One region of the Colwellia sp. RE-S-Sl-9 genome, then DNA from elsewhere that is predicted to be linked to it. Evidence: predicted binding sites of a transcription regulator. Region 1 holds the regulator's gene; each other region holds the start of a gene.
What was found. Region 1 encodes FNR, which switches genes on or off when oxygen is low (the NO sensors DNR and NnrR bind a similar motif). Its sites were predicted from a motif close to TTGATCTAGATCAA; they were not measured.

Region 1 (8,110 bases):
AAAGCACTTCCCTTTAAAGCCAGCCAAATCGAAGAACTAAACAAAGCTCAAAGTAAATCATTTATCAAGCGTTTAGGCGTTTCAGGCATTTTAATGATGCAGGTATTAATGATTGCCGTAGGATTATATTTTGGCGCGTTTTCAGATATGTCTGAATACAACCTTGTTTATTTAAGATGGGCTAGCTTAATTTTAACTTTACCTATAGTTACCTACGGCGCTTTTCCTTTTTATAAAGGTGCGATAAATACATTAAAAATAAAACGCCTTTCAATGGATGTTCCTGTTTCTATTGCTATAACTCTTGCTTTTTCTGCCAGCGCTTGGGCAACGGTTAGTCAGCAAGGAGAAGTGTATTTTGAATCAGTCGCCATGTTTACTTTCCTATTACTTATTGGCAAGTTTTTAGAGTTTAGAGCGCGAATGCGAGCCTCTCATGTTTCGGCTAATTTACTCAAGCTAATGCCGATGACCGCAACCAAGCTTGTTTCTATCACTGACGATAAAGGCACAACTCAACAAGAAAAATTAATAGCCGCGAAACATTTAAAGAAGTTTGATCTTGTATTGATCAAGCCTGGTGAAACTGTACCTGCCGATGGCATGGTTATTTCAGGTACTAGCCAAATTAATGAATCGATGTTATCTGGTGAACAAACACCTGTTAACAAAAATATTGGCGATAATGTTTTAGCGGGTACCATTAACGGCGATGGTAATATTACGGTTGAAGTAAAAAAAGAAAATCAATATTCATTCTTAAACCAGATGATACGTTTAAGTGAATCGTCTCAAGCCCATAAACCTAAATTAGCCAAGCTTTCAGACAAAATAGCACAATATTTTGTCGCAACAATTTTACTTACCTCAATAGCAACGGCTATTTATTGGCAAATACACTTACCTGAAGAAGCCTTTTGGATAACGCTTTCGGTATTAGTGGCAACCTGCCCTTGTGCTTTATCGTTAGCCACACCAACCGCATTAACTTGCGCAACAGTTACACTAAATAATAAAGGTATCTTGATAAAGTCAGCCCACGTAATGGAAACCTTACCTAACGTTAATTGTTTTGCTTTTGATAAAACAGGCACGTTAACCACGGGTGAGTTTACTATCAGTAAGGTGGAATTATTTGATCGTGCGTTTAGCGAAAAACAAGTATTAGCTATTGCTGCTGGATTAGAATCTCACTCAGAACACCCTATCGCAAAAGCATTTATTAAACATAGAGACTTTTCTCTTAATGTCACCCAAATAGAAGTAACACCCAGTTCAGGCGTTTCAGGTAATTATCAAAACGAAACCTACCAAATAGGTAAACCCAGTTGGTTATTACCCACCCTACGTTTAGCCGATTCAGAAGCTAATGTGAATAATGCTCAATGCGTATTGGTAACAGGCGAACAACTTATCGCTGCCTTTTACCTAGAAGACAGTGTAAGAGATAACGCCGCTAGCTTAATTAAAAACTTGCATGACCAATCAATATCAACCTTAATGCTTTCAGGCGACAATAAAGCCGGTTGCGATAAAACACAGTCTGTTTTGCATTTATCTCAAGCTCACAGTAATTTAAGTGCTAAAAATAAAGTTGAGCTATTAAAAGCCAAACAAGTTGACCATATTGTTGCCATGGTGGGTGATGGTGTCAACGACACGCCTGTATTTAGCGCGGCTCATATAGCCATAGCCATGGGAAGTGGTACAGATATTGCGAAAAACGGCGCAGATATTATATTATTAAACAGTGATTTAACTAATATTACTGCGTTAAAACTCATTGCTCAAAAAACTAAAAAAATTATTTGGCAAAACTACTTATGGGCATTTGGTTATAATGCCTTAGTGTTGCCGTTAGCAATGGCTGGCTATATTACGCCTTACCTCGCAGTTATTGGTATGTCAGCCAGTTCCATATTGGTTGTGACTAACTCACTGCGCTTACTTAATATCAAAAAAGATACAAAAGGCTAATATATTCAATGAGCATAATTTACGTATTAATTCCTATCGCGGTACTATTAACGGCTATTGGCCTTTATCTTTTTTTCTGGGCAGTTAAAACAGAACAATTTGATGATCTTGAAAAACAAGGTTTAAGTATTTTGTTTGACGAAAATGACGATCAAGCAGCTGATAAAAATAAATCAACATCAGAATTAATATCAGAAAAGAATAAAAACACCAACGCATCAAATCAACCAAAAGATAGTTAATGAACATTGATTATTTTTCAGCCTTTATTATAGGCATTTTGGGATCTGGCCATTGCTTAGGAATGTGTGGTGGCATAACCTCAATGCTAACCTCTGCTCTACCTAAACATTCGTCGTACTCAAAAACACTTTTAGTTTTCAGTTATAATTTTGGTCGCATATTATCTTATACCCTAATTGGCGCAATAGTTGGTTTTACAGGTTCTGTCGCGGCTAAAAATCTTGGCGTACCTTTAGCTGGTTTACGCGTAATATCCGCTCTATTTCTTATATTTTTAGGACTTTATATTGGCCAATGGCTTATGTGGTTAAATAGAGTTGAACGCTTAGGTAAATTTATTTGGCAATATTTATCACCTTACTCCAAACGTTTAATACCTGTAGACTCACCACAAAAAGCCATAGGTTTAGGTGCGCTATGGGGCTGGTTGCCCTGTGGTTTAATTTATTCAATGCTAACATGGTCATTAGCTAGTGGCAGCGTAACTACGGGCGCATTAATTATGACTAGCTTTGGCTTAGGAACCCTACCAGCATTGCTTATTATGTCGTATAGCTTAATCAAAGCAAAAACGCTACTTAACCACCCCTTATTTAGAAAAACAATGGCAATAAGCCTTATCGGTTACGGTATTTATACCTTGTACTTGCTCGTTTAATCGATTGCATATAGATGAAGGTTAGAATATGATCCAAATCAATTAACCTTTGATTAAGTATGGACATTATGGAAAACAACAATTGCTCAGGAAAACAACACATCCATTGTCAAAACTGTAGTATTAGTGAATTATGCCTTCCATTTTCGTTAAACGAGCAAGAACTTAATACGCTTGATAATATTATTGACCGTAAAAAGCCTATCCATAAAGGTGAGCAAATTTTTCAAGACGGCGACGAAATGAAATCTCTTTATGCCATTCGTTCTGGTACATTTAAAACCTTTACCGTTAATGAGCAAGGAGAAGAACAAATTACAGGGTTTCATCTAGCAGGTGATTTATTAGGTTTTGACGCCATTGCCAATTCAGAACATCCTAGTTTTGCTAAAGCACTGGAAACATCAATGGTATGTGAAATTCCATACGACACGTTAGACTCTATTTCTAACACTATGCCAAAGCTTAAAAAACAAATATTAAAAATGATGAGCTCTGAAATTCGTTCAGATCATGAAATGCTTATGTTACTTAATCATAAAAATGCAGAGCAACGATTAGCAACTTTTATTAGTACGTTAAGTAAAAGATATCATGAACGAGGATTTTCTGCGTCTGAGTTTAGATTAACCATGACACGTGGCGATATAGGTAACTTTATTGGTTTAACGGTTGAAACGATTAGCCGCTTACTGAATAGGTTTCATAAAAATGGTTTAATCGATGTGAGTGGCAAACTGATTACCATTAAAAATATTGAAAAGCTTAACGAAGTTGCTTCACTGTAATTCGATATATACCCGTTACCAATCAAGAGGCTATTTCAGAGTGCTTGAGCGATATCAATTCAAGGCAACGCTTTGTGATAATGGTTACTCCCTTATGAAAAGCGTTGTTGATGAAGTGATTTTGCTCAAGCGCTTCTTCGATGGGTCTAAAACAATTTATGCTTCGTTATTAACTTTAGTCAGGTTCCTACACGGATGTAGGACATTAGGGTAACGCAGGAGCAGTTACCGAGAATAGCCATGACGTAAACTTAATGCCTTGCATACATGGATGTAGACCTTAGATTTTGTTTGGAACGTAAAATCTGTGCTTAAATTGTTTTTAGTTCCCACTGAAACCTGCATCTTGAATGATAACGGGTATAAACAACAGTAGTAAAAGGTACGTTATTATTACTGTTGTTAATCTCCGTAAAAGATCTATTTTAAATTTCATATTCCCCTCTTCATCAAGATATTATTAATTAAGAATATCTTGATGTAAAACAATTAAAAAACACTCGTTCATACACTATACTGATACTCATGGTATTATAAATACGAGCTAAATAATTGGGGACGATATTATGAAAAAGTATCAAAATATACTAACGGTTATTGATCCTACGACAGACGACCAAAAAGCGTTAAAGCGTAGTATTGAACTAGCACAACATACTAAGGCTACTATCACAGCCTTCTTATCTATTTTTGATTTTTCTTACGAAATGACCACCATGTTATCAAGCGATGAACGTGAATCTATGCGACAAACCGTTATAGACGATAGACACCAATGGCTTAATAACATTATCGAACAACTCGATACAGAGTCACTTACTATCAACACCAAAGTTGTTTGGCACAACAGACCTTTTGAAGCAGTGATCAGCGAAGTGCTTGATCATAATCACGACATTGTTATTAAAGGTACTCACGAACACGACAAACTAAAATCCGTTATATTTACGCCTACCGACTGGCATATTTTACGTAAATGCCCTTGCCCTGTGTTATTAGTTAAAGATCATTTATGGCCTGAAAACGGCAATATACTTGCAGCAATAAATGTAGGAAGTGATGAAGAAGAACACCTTTCGCTTAACCATAAAATCACCTCACAAGCGAGCGACTTAGCAAAAACAATAAACGGTAACGTGCACATTGTTAATTCTTATCCCGGTACGCCTGTTAACATCACCATAGAAATACCTGAATTTAACGCGGTAGAATACAACGATACTATGTTAAAACATCACCAAGATGCGATGACAGAACATTGTGAAAAATACCAGATAGCGAAAGAGAACACCTACGTTCAAGAAGGTTTACCTGAAGATGTTATCGAAGAAATTGCCAACCAAATCGACGCAGAATTAGTGATTTTAGGCACGGTAGGTAGAACAGGATTATCAGCCACATTAATAGGCAATACCGCTGAACACGTAATAGATCGACTGAACTGTGATGTACTCGCGTTAAAACCTGATGGATATGAATCACCTTTTGTTAAGTAATAAAAACACTAATAAAGTAGCTAATTACTATTTTAGTTACTTTATTACCTATTACATCTAAATCAACTTAACTCTACTTTAACTAGCTTAGTAACCAAGTCCTCCTATTTGTAGTAATATTAAATTGATCCCTCGCCAATAACAAAACTCAATTAGCGATATATAACACTACAATTAACAAATCAATCTATTGATTTTATTATTAAAGTTGTGTAATGTTAGTTTCGTATTTAGGGAAAAAATATTATATAAAAGGAAATTATTATGAACAAACTCATCTCTATATTAGGTACCCTTACCTTTTTATCTTCAACATCTGCATTAGCTGATACTCTTACGTTTTCTGGTGCAACTCACTGTAATGAAGATGTAGTTAAACATGCAACTGCATTTAATAACTTAAAAACGGCTGAAGGCGCCTTAAATGCCCTATCAACTATTTCTTCTGAGTCTGTAGGTCCAACCGAACAAGGTTACTTTATCTTTGATCCTCAATTTGAAAGAACCACTAGATACTTCAATTGTAGTGTCCCTCTAACAGCCAATATGGGTAATATTTCACTTAACGTTTATGGCAAAGTCAATGGTATACAACAAGCACCAGGTGGGTGTCTAATTTCACGTATACGGAAAGTAAACGATGGAGGAATACCTAAATGGTTTAGATTTGGGACTGGTGAAGGTTTTGATTGGAGTACTATTACAAACTATAATATAACAGGTGAGCAGTTTGTAAATTATAGTACAAATAATATTAATAACAATTATGAAGCTGACAGTACTTTAGAATTAAAATGTCGTACAACATGGTCAGGCGGTAGCGTATCGATTGGTCAGATAGCAGTAACGTACTAACAATTAAATAAATTTTCTCCCTAAATACTCTAGAGTTATTAATATAACTCTAGACTCTTTTAATTCTCCTCTTACCTAGTTTATTAAGAACAAACCTTTAGGTATAATGCGCTCGCTATTAACGTGAGAACATATATGAACGCTTTACCTACAACACCTGAAGTATCACTAACATCCGAGCAAGCCATACAACTATCTAAGCTAGAAAAACGCTTACGACGCAATGTGGGTCAGGCGATCGCTGAATACAATATGATTGAAGACGGCGATAAAGTCATGGTGTGTTTATCGGGAGGTAAAGACTCTTTTTCAATGCTAGATATTCTGCTTAAATTACAAAAAGCTGCTCCTATTCATTTCGAAATCGTTGCAGTTAATTTAGATCAAAAGCAGCCGGGTTTCCCTGAACATATTCTTCCTGAATATCTTGAATCGTTAAATATTCCTTATTACATAGTTGATAAAGATACTTATTCTGTTGTTAAAGAAAAAATATCAGAAGGAAAAACCACTTGTGGTTTATGTTCGCGCTTACGCAGAGGAACCTTATATTCATTTGCTGAAAAAATAGGAGCCACTAAAATAGCACTTGGCCATCATATGGACGATATTGTTGAAACCATGTTTCTCAATATGTTTTATGGTGCAAAACTAAAGTCTATGCCTCCAAAACTTCGCTCTGACGATGGCAGAAATATTGTGATTAGGCCTTTAGCTCACTGCAGAGAGCAAGATATTTTAGATTATTCTAACTTTCAACACTACCCTATCATTCCTTGTAATTTATGTGGTTCACAAGAGAACCTTCAAAGACAAAACATTAAAGCCATGCTAAGCGAATGGGATAAGCAAACACCCGGACGTGTTCAAAATATATTCAAGTCACTCAAAAATGTAAGTTTAAGCCAATTAGCAGATACTGACCTATTCGACTTTTCAAACCTTGCCATAGATAGAACTGAAAAACGGAAAGCATATGAGTTTTCTGATGAAGTAGTATCATCTACAAACATAGATGAAAACCAGTTTATTAACATTACCAATATCTCATAAAATATTAATAACAAAATAATTTATCTTAAAGGTGTCTCTCAAAATAGTTTCACTATAGTAGCGCACCTCATCAACTTATATGATAAGTCATCTGAACTCGGCTTGATAAATGCTTCTCTAACAGCTATTTTTCCTAACTTCTACGTTAAATTTACTTGCAATAAAAGATAATGCTTTTTATAAGGGAACGACCATTATTACAAAGCACTGCCTTGAATTGATATAGCTCAAGCACTTTGAAATAAACTCTTGAGTAGTAACGGGTATACTTCAATTCATTAATAACAGATTAAACCGAGTTCAGATTAAGTATTATATTACGTTAGGTAAGTTTTCACCTCGTAACTTACCTTAGCCCATTCTATAAACGCCTTATAAAAAACATCCCCTCTCAAACACATCAAAATATCAAACCAAAATTCAGGTTAGGTAGTTTTTAAGTAAGTTATTTTCTGAAAATGGGTTGCAATAACCTAACTTTAGAATGATAATGCGAATCGATCTCATTCGCACTACGTAAAAATGTAAAATGTATATAAAAAATAGCATATCAACTCTGGTATTTATGTTAGCCATAAGTCCCCCTATTCAAGCATCATCAAAGCCCGAAGGTGCAGAACACATTGTTATAACAGGAACACGAACAGCCAAACTATTAAGTAACTCACCTGTTTTAGTAGATGTTATTGATGGTGAAACTCTTGCAAAGGTTAGTAACGGCACCTTAGCACAAGCACTAAATTATATTCCGGGTGTTGTGGTAAAGCGCAGCGCTAAAGACGGCTATAACATTCAAATGCAAGGATTCGATGGTGACCATGTTTTAGTCTTAATTGATGGTCAACCTATTGTTAGCCCAACCGGTTCATCAGCCGATTTAGACCAAGTACCCGCTAATAACATAGCTCAAATAGAAGTTATTCGCGGTGCAGCGTCGGTGATGTACGGTAGTTCGGCCATGGGAGGTGTGATAAACATTATTACCCAGAAAACAAACCAACCTACACTTGCACTTGATTACGACGTTAGCCAGTATCAGG
Region 2 (8,110 bases), 1.6 Mb from region 1:
CATTAACTAATGTTTCTGTTAGGTGGCTTTCTAAACGTGTTTTTTCTTTTGCTAGTTTTTTAGAAGAGAAATAACTCATCATGGGTAAAACAATAGCGACAATCAACAAAGCGCTAAGCATGAACCAAGCAACCGTTATTGAAAATAATGCCAAAGCATAACAAACAATGGGTACTGAAATGAGGGCAACAAATATAGGTAACAACACCCGTAAATAAAAGTTATCTAAGTTGTCTATGTCTTGCTGTAATCGAGCTAGCAAGTCGCCAGATCTTAAATCCATTTGATAATAAGGCAACAATGGCTCTAGCTGTTGATAAAAATAATGGCGCATATGAGCTAATGCATTAAAAGTAGCTCTATGGGTTAACATTCTTTCGGCGTAACGCCCTGCGGTTCGCACTATTGCTAAAAATCGTATTATCGCTGCAGGCGTAAAGTAGTTAACGGTTATGCCTGTTATACCACCAATCGCCATCAAGGTAATAAACCAACCCGAAATAGCAAGTAAACTAATATTAGCTAATACTGTAATTACAGATAAAAGCGCCCCCAATAACATTAAAGGTAGCTGCGGTTTAAGAAGTTTAATTAAACGGAAAAATATCTTCATATATTAATCTGCTTAGCGTAATAGTTATTTTGAGCGAACAACTCTTGGTGCGTACCTGACTCAATAATTTGGCCTTGTTCAAGTACAATAATATTTTTTGCGTTTATAACCGTATGTAAGCGATGCGCAATAACAATAACAAGATGATCTTTAGCATAAGCATTAATTGACTCAGTAATGATCTGTTCAGTTTGCTGATCTAAATGGCTTGTAGGTTCATCTAAAATAAGTACATCAGGTTGATGATAAAAAACCCGCGCTAATGCGAGCCGTTGTAATTGTCCTCCAGAAAGACCAGCGCCAGACTCACCGACTTGGGTTTCTATACCATTTTCAAGGCTTGATAAATACTCAGCTAAACCCGCTTTAGTAAGTGCTTCATGCACTAAGTCATTATCATAGGTTTCTGACAAAGCGACATTAAAGGCTAATGATCCATGAAACATTTCAGCTTGTTGAGCAATCCAGCCGCAATGTTGTAACCAAGCATCACGATTATCTGATGTTAAAGGAACATGGTTAATAAGCACTTGGCCTGAGTTAGGTTGTACAAAGCCTAATACCATATCAATTAAAGTTGATTTTCCCGAACCACTGTCACCAATAACCGCATATAAACCTTGATCCGCAAAGCTGGTATTTATATTAGTTAAAGCATTCGTGCGATCTGGATAGGCGAAATTGGCTTGCGCTATATCAATAGTAAAAGGTGAACAGAATTCTTGACTGTTATTTTGTTGAGCTTGAGATTTTGTTTGTGCTTGATTAAGAACCTCAACAAGATCCTCAGCAGCAGTAACACCGGCCATTTTTGCGTGATATTGCGTACCTAACTGTCTAAAAGGTAAATAGAACTCGGGCGCTAATAGCAAAACCCATAAGGCAAATACATAATCAACATCGCCGTAATACAAACGAAAACCGAGTACAACAGCAACTAATGCAATAGAAATAGAAGCAAGAAACTCTAAAACAAATGACGAAAGAAATGCTATTTTTAGAATTCCCATGGTTTCGTCACCATAATCATCACTAATGGTTTTAACAGCAGCTATTTCTCTGCGCGAGGCATTGAATATTTTAAGCTGAGTTAAACCTTGAATAATATCAAGAAAATGACTACTCATACGCTGAAGCTTAGTCCAATGTTCTTGGTTTAAACGTTGTGCTTTATGACCGATTAAAATCATAAAAAACGGCACCATAGGCGCAGTAAATAATAAAATTAATCCCGATTGCCAATCGATAGGAAATACGGCAATCAATATAGCGAAAGGAATAACCGCACAATAAGCGATTACCGGTAGGTATCCAGCAAAGTAGTCTTCTAACGAATCGATTCCTTGATTAAGTAAACTGGCTAATTTTGCACTACCTTTAGTTTGCGTATAACTAGGCCCTAATTGAAACAAGCGATGCAATAAACGTGAACGAATATTAGCTTTAATCAACATAGCGCCACGGTGGCTATAACATTCGCTAAAATAACCAAATACAGCACGAATAAAAATAACAGCCACTAATACAAAGCTAACTTGAGTAAGCGTAAATGTTGGTTCTTCTTCGCTCGTAAATATAACAATATCAATTAAATAAGCTAATATTGCCGTTTGTAGGATCATTAACAAACCACTTAATGATCCTAATGCTATCGCTCGACTTAATCTGCCATGGGCATGTTTTTTTTGAGCTTTGAGCCAGCCATTAACTTGTTTCTTTTGTTGTTCAGTTTTCTCTTTCATTTAACTCACTTTATTCTCTGCTATCACTGAACGCTGGCTCGTTTTCTAACGTAAAAAAAACGATAGAATTAATCGTCGTTATTTTGATCATCAGCCACGTTATCTACATGCTGCTCCATCTCATACCACATGACATTAATGATCCCAAAAGACACGGCAAGTAAAACACCTAAAATCCAACTAAAATACCACATACATAATTCCTCTAAACTGACTTAATATATTCTGAGCTAATACGCGGTGTGATTATTTTGCTCAATTTCTTCAATCGTAACGGTACGCCACATTTTTCGGTAACACCAAAAGGTGTAACCTAAAATAATTGGTGTAAAAACAGCAACAACCATTAACATTAAACCTAAGGTACCTTCACTTGATACAGTATCCCACATCAATAAGCTATGATTCGGTTGGCTGCTTGAAGGCATAACAAATGGGAACATAGCGATACCTGCCGTTAAAATAACGCCCGCAATTGTTAACGAACTAGCCAATAAAGCTGTAGTTTTTACTGAGGTACTTTTATTTTTGATACCTAATAGAAAAGCAGCGACTAATGGCATAAATACACCGGTAAACGGCACTAGCCACAATATTGGGTTTTCAACAAAGTTTGTTAACCAAACACCAGAACCAGTACTGACTTCTTTAGTGGTTGGCTGCGCTTGTCCCATAGTATCGATAGTACTAACAACTGAGTAACCATCAACACTTTGCCAAACCATAACACCAGCAAGAGCAAACGTAATCGCTAAAACCACAGCTACAACACGACCAATATTGGCTGAGCGCTGTGCGACATCAGCATCTGTTCTTAGCACCAACCAAGTCGAGCCATGTAGCAACATCATACATACACTTATGACACCCGTTAATAATGTGAAAGGCGTAAACAAAGCAAAAAATGATCCTGTGTAAGTTACTCGCATTAATGAATCGAATCCAAAAGGTACACCTTGTAATAAGTTACCAAAGGCAACACCAAATACTAACGGCGGCACCATCGAGCCGACAAACAAAGCTTTATCCCAGTTAGTACGCCATTTGTCAGACTCTATTTTACTGCGATAGTCGAATGCTAACGGTCTTAAAAACAAACTAAAAAGTGTTAGCATCATCGCAAAATAAAATCCGCTAAACGCTGTGGCATACACTAAGGGCCAAGCAGCAAAAAGTGATGCACCTGCAGTAATAAGCCATACTTGGTTTCCGTCCCAATGAGCGCCTACCGTGTTAATAACCACACGACTTTCAACATCTTTTTTGGCAACAAACGGAAGCAAACCACCTACTCCCATATCCATACCATCAGTTACGGCAAAACCGATAAAAAGAAAGCCGATCAGACCCCACCATATAAATTTTAATGTTTCGTAATCAAACATATATTGCTCCTTAAGAATTCTGACTGCGAAGACCAGACGTTAACTCTGGTGTTTTTTCAAAATGATAACGCCCTGTATGTAATGAACTAGGACCTAATCGAGCAAACTTAACCATTAAATACATTTCGATAATAAATAAAATGGTATAAACAACAATAAAGGCAATAAGAGAAAACAGTACATCGCCAACCGCTAGATCTGAAGTCGACAAAAAGGTCGGTAATACTTCACTAATCGCCCAAGGTTGACGACCAAACTCAGCCACAAACCAGCCTGTTTCTATGGCTATCCATGGCAGTGGTAAAGCAAACAGTAATGATTTTAATAACCAAGGTTTAGTCTCTATTTCACGACGAGCATTAAAGTAAAAAGCTAAAACAAAAAGTAATAACATTACTACACCACAACCAACCATTACTCTAAATGCCCAAAACACAGGAGCAACTGGCGGAGTAGAGTCTTTAACCGCCTGTTGAATTTGTTCTTCGGTGGCATCAACTACATTATTGGTATAGCGTTTAAGTAAAAGTCCGTAACCTAAGTCATGTTTAGTCTCATTAAAGCGAGCAATGTTTTCAGGCGTTTCTTCACCATTACGTAACTTAGTTAAATATTCATAAGCGATCATGCCATTACGAATACGAGGTTCATGGGCTTTTTGTAAGTCACGTAAACCAATCACTTTTTCATCTAAAGAACGAGTCGCAATAATTCCCAAAACATAAGGTATTTTTACCGCATAATCGGTTTCCATCGTTTCATCGTTTGGTAAACCGACTAAAGTAAATGCAGCGGGGGCAGGCTCTGTATGATATTCGGCTTCAATTGCAGCAAGTTTTACCTTTTGTACTTCTCCTGTTTCATATCCAGACTCATCACCTAGTAAAATAACCGATAAAATGGCTGCTAAACCAAAACCGGCAGCAACCGAAAAAGAACGTTTAGCAAAAGCTACATCTCGGCCTTTCAGTAAGTAATAACTACTAATACTTAAAACAAACATTGACCCAGCAACATAGCCACCAGCAACGGTATGAATAAATTTAACCTGAGCAACAGGGTTAAAAATAATTTCACTAAAGCTCACTAACTCCATGCGCATGGTCATGTAATTAAATTCACTACCAATAGGGTTTTGCATCCAACCATTGGCGATTAATATCCATAACGCAGACAAGTTAGTGCCTAATGCCATTAGGAAAGTCCCTATTAAGTGCTGTCGTTTACTTAAGCGATCCCAACCTAAAAAGAACATACCCACAAAGGTAGATTCAAGGAAAAAAGCCATCAAGCCTTCAATGGCTAATGGCGCACCAAAAACATCACCCACATAATGAGAGTAATATGACCAGTTGGTACCAAACTCAAACTCCATCGTGAGGCCAGTAGCCACACCAATGGCAAAGTTAATACCAAATAACTTGCCCCAAAACTTGGTCATGTCACGATAAATTTCGCGGCCAGTCATCACGTAAACCGACTCCATGATGAACAAAATCCAAGTTAAACCTAAAGTTAGTGGTACAAACAAAAAATGAAATAATGCCGTAACAGCAAACTGCCACCGCGATAGTTCTACTAGGGTTTCACTTATCATACTCATTACTCTCGTTATTGCTCTTTTGTGTTAAAAAACATATTACTATGGCTTGAGCTAGCTTTGGTTTCTATCTAACTAATCATTGATTGAAATCAATAGTTTTTCAAATTCTCTTTTTAAATAAAATTAATGCTCTTATTAATCGATAAAAATAAGGTTCAACAACTTTATTCAGCAGCTCAGTATTTTCTGTACTTCATTAATTAACTACTTAAAAAGCAACAAAGATGCCACAAGACAAAACAAAATTAAAACCTATAAAAAACAGTTTATTAACACTTACAATAAGAATATTTCAGATAAAAACCTTTCAATAGAGACATAAATGACATTAAATAAAAACATCAAAGTCATAAATGTCACAAACAAGCAGGTAATCGTGGTAAATCAAACCATTCAAGCAATAATAGAATCAATTGAAAAACCAGCGATTACCAGTAAAAAAGGCTTAGTTTGTATGGCAAATGGCGGCACCCTATTTTTAGATGAAATTGGCGATATCCCCTTAAACTTACAAGTAAAGTTATTACGATTACTGGAAACAGGATATTACCGACGAGTTGGCAGTACTGAAAAGCAAAAAGCCAATTTTAGGCTAATTTGTGCAAGCCATAAGAACATAGAAGAAATGGTAGAACAAGGAGAGTTTAGAGAAGATTTATATTATCGAATTGACGCTTTTCCTATTCACTTACCCACATTAAAAGAAAGAAAAACCGATATTCCATTACTCGCCGAACATTTATTACTAAAAAGTGAATTTCCAACTAAAAAGTTTTCACCCGAGGCATTAAACGCATTAACCCTTTATCATTACCCCGGCAATGTACGAGAGCTTAAAAACATTGTTCAACGCAGTGCTTTACTGAGTGATGATGATTTAATTACTATTGAATCATTACCACAAAAAATTATTGTCTTAAATCAAACACAAAACAGTACTACAAACCTCATCTCAAATGAAAAAAAACACATTACTGACTTGCTTAAACAATACGGTAACCAACCTAAAGTTATTGCTGAAAAATTAGAAATAAGTGTGAGAACGCTATACAGAAAGTTACAAAAGCACGAGTTAAATATAAAAAATTAATTATTAATAGAAGATAACCGTAAGCATAGGAATTCGTTCAGATTGATTTAGGAAAGTTAAGTAACACTGAGTTAATTAAGTTATATACCCGTTACCAATCAAGATACGTATTTCAGAATACTTAAGCGATATTACTTCTTCGATGGCTCTAAAAACAATTTATACCAAACACATTAATGAATTGACCTATTTTATACGACGAATAAATGGTCAAATACATAGGTTCATCGTTCCAGACTGAACCTAAGCACATACTTCCTGTAGGTGAGACATTTATTTTAATAACGAGTTGTTTTAATAATTAAATAAATCACGATGTCATTGGCCATTGCGATTAGTATTAAACCTTACACTGACTTTGCCGCTTTATATTCTGAATGCATAAAACCCCATACGGAGAGAATACCCACAGCAGAAATTAAAATTAACATATTCATAAAGCTAGACCAGCCACCGGCACTATCAGCTAATCTACCGCCAACAAAGCCAAATGTAGCACTTGCAGCAAAACCAAAAGCATCAATTAAACACACGAGTTTCGCGCTATGTGGTCCGCCATATTCAATAGAGAATATTGACATAGGTAAGTAATAAGCCGGTGATATTGAAAAAGCGAATAAGAAAATAGCCGTTAGCGCCACCAAATAATTAACTTCGTTACTAAAAGCAAACCAAGATAAATACTTCAACGTTAGTACACTCAGTAAACTAATAGTTAACGCTATGGTTAGAACGGTTCTAATGCCCTTTTTGGAGAAGCGATCATAAAACGCGATAGAAGCTAATAGCCCACCTAAAGAACCTATTGGGAATATAGTAGAAGCCATTGCAGCTTGCGAAGGTGTTAGCTTGTAGCTTTCCATCAAGTAAACCGCTACAAAATCTAAAAATGCCATCATACAAGTTAGCATCATCAACATGATCACCACTAACCAAACTCGTGGGCTTTTAGCAAAAGCGAGCATTCCACCCATCATGCTAGTGCCTTCCAGCGGATGATTGTACTTATTATCAAGGGCTTGTTTTGATGCTAAGGCTAGTTCAATTTCTTCAGGACTTGCATTAGTGTTGTCATTTTCACCTTCATTATCTTTAAAGAAATTAGGGTTTTCAGGCTTTTCTTTTAAGAAAATATAACACCCTAAAAATATAACCAAAGCAAAAACAGCAGCGATAATGGCCACTGTTCGCCAATGCATAAAGCTTAATAACCAACCAAAAAATAAAGTAGCAAGTACAACACTAAAACGCGAACTGGTTGATAAAATACTCCATACTCTTCCGTAATGATGAGGATGATACCAATCGCCTACTAACTTAGTCATACCCGGCCAGCCAGCTGATTTAGTAAGGTAAAGTAAAAAGGCAAATACTGAAAATACCATCACATTAGGTGAAAACCCAAAGGCAATAATAAATAACGCAGTAAGTAACACACCAGCTAAAAAGGTAAAACGTCCGCCAATTTTATCAGCAAGAGGTCCCCAAATAAGTTTTCCCACCAGAGCACCTAAAGTACCGTATGCGGCAAAGTCCCCTAAGTTTGTTTTTGTTAAGCCCAAAGTCTCATCAGCAAGCATAGCAGGGCTGAGAATGGTGATCATTTGTCGACAGATCATCATGGCGGCATAACCCAAATACATATAGATAAGGATGTTTAATTGTTTAGGAGGTCTA
Region 3 (8,110 bases), 1.1 Mb from region 1:
ATTATTCACCTTGTCTTAGCTAAGTTACCAGATGCACCAGCAGGACCTAAAGGTATTTCTCTTTTCTTAGTGCCTAAATTTAAGGTGAATGATGATGAAACCTTAGGTGAAGCGAATAATGTAACTTGTGGTTCTATTGAGCATAAAATGGGTATTCATGCTTCCGCTACCTGTGTAATGAACTTTGACGAAGCTGAAGGTTATCTTATTGGCGAAATCAATAAAGGCTTAAATTGCATGTTTACCATGATGAACTTTGAACGCATTGGCGTTGGTATTCAAGGTATAGGAGCTGCAGCTAAGTCTTATCAAAATGCTCTTGAATACGCTAAAGATCGTTTGCAAGGTCGTTCATTAACGGGTGTTAAAAACCCTGATGGCGTAGCTGATTCAATTATGGTTCATGGTGATGTGCGCAGAATGCTATTAAATATGAAAGCATTAACTGAAGGCTCAAGAGCTTTATCAACTTACATTTCAATGCAATTAGATATATCAACATACGGTGAAGGAGAGCCGCAGAAAAAAGGTGAAGCGTTAGCGGCGTTAATGACACCTCTTGCCAAAGCTTTTTTCACTGACATGGGATTTGATAGTACAGTTGCGGGTCAGCAAGTATTTGGTGGCCATGGTTTTATTCGTGAATGGGGGCAGGAGCAACTAGTTCGTGATACTCGTATTGCTCAAATATACGAAGGAACAAACGGCGTGCAAGCTATGGATTTACTCGCTCGTAAAGTTGCAGGTAGTAAAGGTGAGCTAATGAAGATCTTCCTTCAAGAGGTAAGGGATTATATTAACGCGACTAAGCATGAAAACATGAATCAATTTATTGCACCGCTTTCAACATCAATTGATGAATTAGAAGAACTCACTCATTATGTTTTAAGTGCCGCACATAAAAATCCTGAAGAATTAGGTACAGCAGCAAACGATTATTTACATGTGTTTGGTTATACAGCAATGGCTTTCATTTGGGCTAAAATGGCGGAAGAGGCTTTTAATAAAGAAAGTTCTGGCGATAGTTTTTACCAAAGCAAAATTAAAACCGCACAATATTATTTTGCAAAACTACTGCCTCGAAGAGCATCACTTATTGAATCAATAAAAGCGGGAAGTCATACCTTGTTTGATATAGAAGATGAACTTTTTTAAAAACTAAATGGTTGGTTATAATTTTAATGCTCATAAGTGATTCTTATGGGCATTTTTTATATACATTATAAACGAAGCTATGTACTCCTTAACATTGATATGCTTCTAGCCAAAAAGCGTAAATTTATTACTGTTAATACTCTTGCGAAAATAGTGTTATTAACTAATTCACTATTTGGATTAGTTAAGGGTTATACTAGCGCCCATAAATTTTATGTGAGATGTAACTTTGTTAGCGTTTTTTCGAATATTATTAGTAACCATTGCTTTGGTTTTTATATGTGTTGTTTCTTGTATTTTTTGCTTATTTAGACCTTTCCATAAAAATAATGCACATTTAACTTGTCGTTACTTAGCTAAAGTTACAACATTATTAGGTGTAGAGGTTGAAGTTAGGATCCCAGAGTCAGTTAAGCATATTGATTCTGTGGTGTATATTTGTAATCACCAGAATACTTGGGATATGTTTACGTTAGCAGGTGCTGTTAGGCCAAATACGGTAAGTGTTGGCAAAAAAAGCCTTATATGGATGCCTTTTTTTGGACAAATGTATTGGTTAACAGGTAACATTCTAATAGATCGTAAAAATAGTAATAAAGCTAAAAATACTATTGCACAAACGGCGAGTAAAATTAATGCAGACGGACTATCTGTTTGGCTTTTCCCCGAAGGTACTCGTAGTTATGGTAAAGGTATTTTACCTTTTAAAACAGGGGCTTTTAGAACAGCACAACAAGCCAATGTTCCTATTGTTCCTATTTGTGCAAGTAGTTCGGCTGATATAAAATTGAACCGCTGGAATAACGGAAAAATAATAATTCAATTTTTAGAACCTATTCACATAAATACACAAAATAGCGAGAGTATCAAATCTGTAACTCAAAAAGCCCAGCTAATGATCACTGAAAAATTTAATGAACTGAACGAAGAAGTACAACACAGTTATAGCAATGAGACTAAATAATGATTGAAGATGAATTACAACAATGGTTAACCCATACTGAAAACTTAATTGCAGATCTTATTGCAGACGAAACAAATGAAGACGTAGATCATACTATTGAACATCATTTTTCTAGTGCAAATTTTGAGTTGTTAGAAGCTGCAGCGGTAACAGCTTTTAAGAAAGGGTATGATGTAGAAGAGCCTGAAGAAGCAGAAACTGACAGTGGTGAAAAGGTATTTGCCTTTGATATTATTACAGAACAACCTCTTGAGGTAGATATCATTTCAGATGAGACTAAAATTATGTATCAGTTAGCTAAGCAGTGTAAAGTGGACTATGATGGTTGGGGTACATATTTCGAAGAATAGAATATACCAAGGAGTTATTCGATGGATTGGATTAATAATATTATAGACCCTGCGATTTTATCGCTTTTAATTCCAATTATTGCAATTGTAGGTGCGTTTAGTCTTTCTGCTTTTAAAGCACATCATAAGCATATTGAGAGAATAGAAAAAATAAAACAGGGAATGGATCCTGATTCTTAAATTTTAGATTAATATTAGTCTCACTACTGCGTTTCATGCCCCTTGATGAAGCGCTGAAATAAATATTTGCTATGGGACGAATTTTTCGTCGTATAAAGTAGTGATTTTATTACTGGGATTTGCATACATTTTTTAAGAAATAAAGGAGCTGATATTTCGCTCCTTTTTAGTTATTAATTACAGCTCATCAATCAACTTCTATGTTACCCCTACTATCAATATTCATTTTACTGAATAATTAATTTTTATACCAAACGCATTAATGAATTGACCATTTAAACGAGTACAAATGATCAATTGGTTATTGCGATTGGTATTACTCATGGAGCTTCGTAAATTCCTGAATTTCACTTCTTATCTTTTTTAACCAATAACCTCAAGTTATTGTCTTATAGCTTTTTATTTATTTTTAAATTGTATGCAATTTATTGCTAGTAATTTTTATTAAAATAGTTAACTATAAGTTCAAATTTTTAACTGCCTATGTATCCAAAACTATAGACTTGTCTATAATTAAAATAACCTAAAAGGATGTTCGCCTAGATATTTATTAGTTGTATAGCTGAAAAGTAACTCATTCAGCTAAGTAGATTAGGAACAATAATGACACATCCATCTCAACGAAAAGTTACTGTAATATATTATACTGAAGGATCGCTTGAGCTAAAACATGACGTTAAAACCTTTGAAGAAAACATGAATGGTAGGGTTATTATTCCAAATAACTTTAAAGAGAATAAATCTATTATTGCTGTATGTGATGGTGAAATAGAGATTTTAAATAAAGTAGGTGAACGTATTTTGTCAGTAAAATACACCGCCTAATCTTTAAAAATATGAAAGGTAATTGTGATGGTAAATATATAACCATAACAGTTACCTTTTTTAGTGGTTAATAACCTTTAGATTCAGTGTGAGGTGTAGTTGAGTCAGCTTCTAGTTCTTTAGGCATATAATTTTCATCATGTTTAGCTAACACCTCTGTGGCTTCAATGACATAACTATCAGTATTCAATACACCATTTGCGACAATACCTTGTCCTTCTCTGAATAGATCAGGCAATATTCCATCATACTTTACAGTAACCATAGGTTCATTTTCATCAAAAGTAATAGGCATTTTCATGTCTGCTAATTTAAACGCTATTTTTAAACTATTCTCATCTCTTTTAACGCTACCAGGTACGACTAACCCACCAATTCTTAAACGTTGTCCATCGATCGCTTTGATACCAGAACCTTCTTTACCATTATAAATTTCTGAAGGTTTGTAAAACAGATCAATGTTTTGACTTAATGCATATAACACGAGTCCTGAAACAACGCCTAAACCTATTAGGATAGAAGTGACAATAGTTAAACGTTTTTTACGGCGTGGATTCATTTTCTTCCTCGGATACAGCTAAAGGGGATAGGGATTCTTGCTTATTTTTTTGAGTTTTTTCTTGGGCGCTTTGTTGCAATTTAGCTGCTTCTTTACGCTTAATTTCTCTTAGATAACGTTGAGCAATATGCTGAACAGTTTGTTGGTGCTTTTGTTTGCTAAACACAATAAGTAATAAAATAGCTAACGCGGCAACACCATATGAAAGCCAAACGTAAAAGCCGTAACCGCCCATATCAAAAAAGGCGCTAATACTTTCAAACTGCATTATTTACCTCCTTCAGCGAGTACTAATTCTTTTACCCAAGGGCGCATACTGTTTCTTGATAAAATCTCACTTCTAAAGCGGATACACGTTATCACTATAATGAGAAAAATAAAGCCCATATAACAAAATATAAATGGCCATAGCATATCTATTGTCATAGAAGGTTTGCCCATTTTACTGACTGTTGCACCTTGGTGTAATGTATTCCACCATTCAACAGAGTACTTTATGATTGGAATATTGATAACGCCTACCAAGGTTAATATGCCAGCGGCTTTACCTGCTAACCCTTTATCCTCAAAAGCGTTATGAAGTGCTATTACACCTAAAAACAAAAATAATAAAATGAGTTGAGAGGTTAGTCTAGCATCCCAAATCCACCAAGTACCCCACATAGGTTTCCCCCACGCCGCACCAGTAACTAAAGACACAAAAGTAAACACAGCGCCAATCGGTGCTAAAGCAGCAGCAGAGGCATCAGCAAGCCTTAACTGCCAAACAATACTGCATAATGCTGCAATGGCCATCCCAACATATATTCCCATGGATAATGTTGCGGTGGGGACATGAATATAGAAAATTCTGAAACTATCACCTTGTTGATAATCTGCAGGTGAAAAAAGCAAAGCCCAAATTAAACCAACAGTAAGCAAGGCAATTGTTAAATAGCTAAACCACGGAATTAACCTACCCGTTAGGTGGTAAGTGGTTTCAGGGTTTGCGTAAGGGTGTAGCCATTTCCACATGTTAGTTTGTACTCACTTTTAAAGCTGATGATACGGCAAATGGTGCCAAGGTAAGGGTACTAAAAAATAGCGCGGCAATTATAGCAAGTTGCCCTGTAAAAGGTAAGTTCATCGACGCGCTATCAATTGCACTCGTTGCAAAAATTAATACTGGAATATATAAAGGCAAGATTAATAAACTTAACAACACGCCACCTTTTTTAATGCCTACCGTTAGCGCAACGCCTATCGCGCCAATCAAACTTAATACCGGTGTGCCTAATAAAAGCGTGAGCATTAAAGCACCATAACTGTGTTCGTTTAGGTGTAAAAGTACGGCGAGTAAAGGCGCAATAAAAATAAGAGGTAAACCGGTTAATAACCAATGTGCGGTAATTTTAGCTAACACTAAAACAAAAATAGGGTGTGGGCTTAATAACATTTGCTCTAACGAACCGTCATTGTAATCAGATTTAAACAATCGATCTAATGACAAAAGTGTTGATAACAATGCTGCAACCCAAATAATACCAGGAGCTATACGCGATAATGTATTTATTTCAGGACCAATTCCAAGAGGGAAAAGCGTAATAACAATAACAAAAAACAAGATAGGATTTAAAATGTCGTCTTTATGTCTAAACGCTATCGTGAGATCTCGTTTTAATACCAGCATAAACGCTGAACGATAAGATAAGCTATTTAAATGTTGAGTGTTATTTACCATTGATTGTGCCATTAATTGGGCCATTGCTCAGTTCTATGTATTATAAAAAACAACATTAGAAGAAACGATATTCTAGCGTGAGTTTTTTTACTCGTTCTTTAGGTAATGCTAAATCTTGATGTGTCGTTAAAATAATACAGCCTCCCTTATTAACATGAGTTAAAAATAGTGACTCTAATGCTTTTACGCCAATTTTATCTATAGCGGTAAAAGGTTCATCTAAAATCCATATAGGTGCTTTCGTTTGCCATAATTGAGCTAGAGCAATACGCCTATGTTGTCCTGCACTTAGGTGCGAAGCTAAAGAATCTTCAAAACCTAATAAGTTAACGTCTTTTAATGTGTCTTCTGCCAAGTTAGGGTTTAAACCTTGTAATGCCAGATTAAATGCTAGGTTTTCTTGAGCCGTCATTTCGCCTTTTACACCGGGAAGGTGACCTAGATAAAGTAAGTTTTGATGATAATCTTCACGAACTTTTTGAATGTCTTTTTCATTAAAATAAACAGTACCATCATACGGTACAGATAAACCCGATAAGATACGTAATAAGCTAGTTTTTCCTGCTCCGTTAGGGCCTTCAACTTGAATAATATCACCTGAATAAGCGTTTATATTTAACGCTTCAAATAAAATACGATCCTCTCTAATGCATGTCAGCATTTTGGCTGATAACAAAGGAGTTGAAGTGGTTTTATGAGTTGTTTGCAAGAAAAAATCCAAATAAAAAACGTTATACGAAGCGAGTATAACCTAATGTTTATACTTTAAAATTGATATAGAACAACTTCGATTTATGCGCATTATCATACTATATCGGCATGTAATTCAACAGTTCGAAATAATATTGAAGATTCACACTAACTTTAATGATTAATAATATGGGTTGATGCTAGAATAACGCCAATTTTTAGGTTTAAAAAAACTCAAAAATAATATATTGCATGGGCTATTTGTCATAACTTATTACACTTTTTGTGCCTGAAAATGATAAATACATTCTAAAATACGCATTCAAATGAATAATGTTATTAAAAATTAATTGAATAGCCCCACCTTTATTCGACTTTACAGCAAAGATCGAGAAAGAAAGATAAATCCGGAGAAATAAATGATACCTGAGTTAGGGCACTTCGCTCTCATAATTGGTTTAGCCTTTGCTATTTGTTTAAGTATTGTGCCTTTAGTTGGCATAGCAACTAAGCACCAACAGCTTATAACTTATGCTAAACCGCTAACGTTTGGTATGTTTGCTTTTATTGCTATTAGTATTATTACTTTGGGTTATAGCTTTGTAACCGATGACTTCTCCGTACTTTATATTGCAAGCCATTCAAATAGCCATTTGCCTTATTATTTTAAAATAAGTGCGGTGTGGGGCGGGCATGAAGGTTCATTATTGCTTTGGGTTTTTTCTTTAGCCGCTTGGACAGCCGCAGTTGCTAAATTTAGTGATGGTATTGAAGACGCGTTTATTGCACGCGTTTTAGCTGTGTTAGGCATGGTTGTGGTTGGTTTTGCGGTATTTACTTTATTAACTTCAAATCCATTTGAACGTTTATGGCCTAATGTGCCTGTAGAAGGGCGTGACTTAAATCCTTTATTACAAGACGTTGGTTTAATTATTCATCCGCCATTATTATATTTAGGCTACGTTGGTTTCTCTGTGTCTTTTGCTTTTGCTGTAGCGGCTTTAATGTGCGGTAAGTTAGATGCGGCTTGGGCTCGATGGGCTAGACCTTGGACCGTTGGAGCATGGGTTTTCCTAACTTGTGGTATTGCTTTAGGTAGTTGGTGGGCTTATTACGAACTCGGTTGGGGCGGATGGTGGTTTTGGGATCCAGTTGAAAACGCTTCATTTATGCCTTGGTTAGTGGGAACGGCACTTATTCATTCGTTAGCGGTTACTGAAAAACGAGGAGCTTTTAGAAACTGGACTGTTTTATTAGCTATTTTTGCGTTTAGTTTAAGCTTGCTGGGAACATTCATCGTTCGTTCTGGAGTTATTACCTCTGTTCATTCGTTTGCAGCAGATCCAGGGCGTGGATTATTTATCCTCATGTTATTAGCTATAGCTGTTGGAGGCTCCTTAACATTATTTGCTATAAGAGCTTCAAACGTTGCAAGTTTTAGCCGTTTTGCTTTTTATTCAAGAGAAACAGCATTACTTATTTGTAACGTTATTCTTGTTATTGCTGCTGTTACTGTGTTACTCGGTACTTTATACCCATTACTCGTTGATGCCTTAGGTTACGGTAAAATTTCTGTTGGGCCCCCTTATTTTAATGCGGTATTTGTTCCAATAATGAGTTTACTCTTTATTGTTATGGGTATTGGCCCGCTTATTCGATGGAAAAAA

Region 2: a site for FNR is predicted at 5,423-5,436, ahead of ACM9HF_RS08255 (cytochrome ubiquinol oxidase subunit I). Genes of this name have one in related genera too.
Region 3: a site for FNR is predicted at 6,525-6,538, ahead of ccmA (cytochrome c biogenesis heme-transporting ATPase CcmA). Genes of this name have one in related genera too.

What each region holds. Positions count from the first base shown of each region.
Region 1 covers NZ_CP182631.1:375,225-383,334, reverse strand. Annotated here, with positions in the region: gene ACM9HF_RS01605 (heavy metal translocating P-type ATPase) at 1-1,977, shown strand, start outside; gene ccoS (cbb3-type cytochrome oxidase assembly protein CcoS) at 1,986-2,219, shown strand; gene ACM9HF_RS01595 (sulfite exporter TauE/SafE family protein) at 2,219-2,878, shown strand; gene fnr (fumarate/nitrate reduction transcriptional regulator Fnr) at 2,938-3,666, shown strand; gene uspE (universal stress protein UspE) at 4,233-5,162, shown strand; gene ACM9HF_RS01580 (hypothetical protein) at 5,427-6,017, shown strand; gene ttcA (tRNA 2-thiocytidine(32) synthetase TtcA) at 6,153-7,070, shown strand; gene ACM9HF_RS01570 (TonB-dependent receptor plug domain-containing protein) at 7,636-8,110, shown strand, end outside.
Region 2 covers NZ_CP182631.1:1,926,998-1,935,107, forward strand. Annotated here, with positions in the region: gene cydC (thiol reductant ABC exporter subunit CydC) at 1-613, opposite strand, end outside; gene cydD (thiol reductant ABC exporter subunit CydD) at 610-2,355, opposite strand; gene cydX (cytochrome bd-I oxidase subunit CydX) at 2,424-2,549, opposite strand; gene cydB (cytochrome d ubiquinol oxidase subunit II) at 2,586-3,740, opposite strand; gene ACM9HF_RS08255 (cytochrome ubiquinol oxidase subunit I) at 3,751-5,337, opposite strand; gene ACM9HF_RS08260 (sigma 54-interacting transcriptional regulator) at 5,666-6,433, shown strand; gene ACM9HF_RS08265 (MFS transporter) at 6,781-8,110, opposite strand, start outside.
Region 3 covers NZ_CP182631.1:4,044,604-4,052,713, forward strand. Annotated here, with positions in the region: gene ACM9HF_RS17525 (acyl-CoA dehydrogenase C-terminal domain-containing protein) at 1-1,155, shown strand, start outside; gene ACM9HF_RS17530 (1-acylglycerol-3-phosphate O-acyltransferase) at 1,385-2,119, shown strand; gene rraB (ribonuclease E inhibitor RraB) at 2,119-2,469, shown strand; gene ACM9HF_RS17540 (hypothetical protein) at 2,491-2,649, shown strand; gene ACM9HF_RS17545 (TIGR02922 family protein) at 3,253-3,474, shown strand; gene ccmE (cytochrome c maturation protein CcmE) at 3,542-4,033, opposite strand; gene ccmD (heme exporter protein CcmD) at 4,017-4,301, opposite strand; gene ACM9HF_RS17560 (heme ABC transporter permease) at 4,301-5,047, opposite strand; gene ccmB (heme exporter protein CcmB) at 5,049-5,753, opposite strand; gene ccmA (cytochrome c biogenesis heme-transporting ATPase CcmA) at 5,809-6,462, opposite strand; gene ACM9HF_RS17575 (heme lyase CcmF/NrfE family subunit) at 6,863-8,110, shown strand, end outside.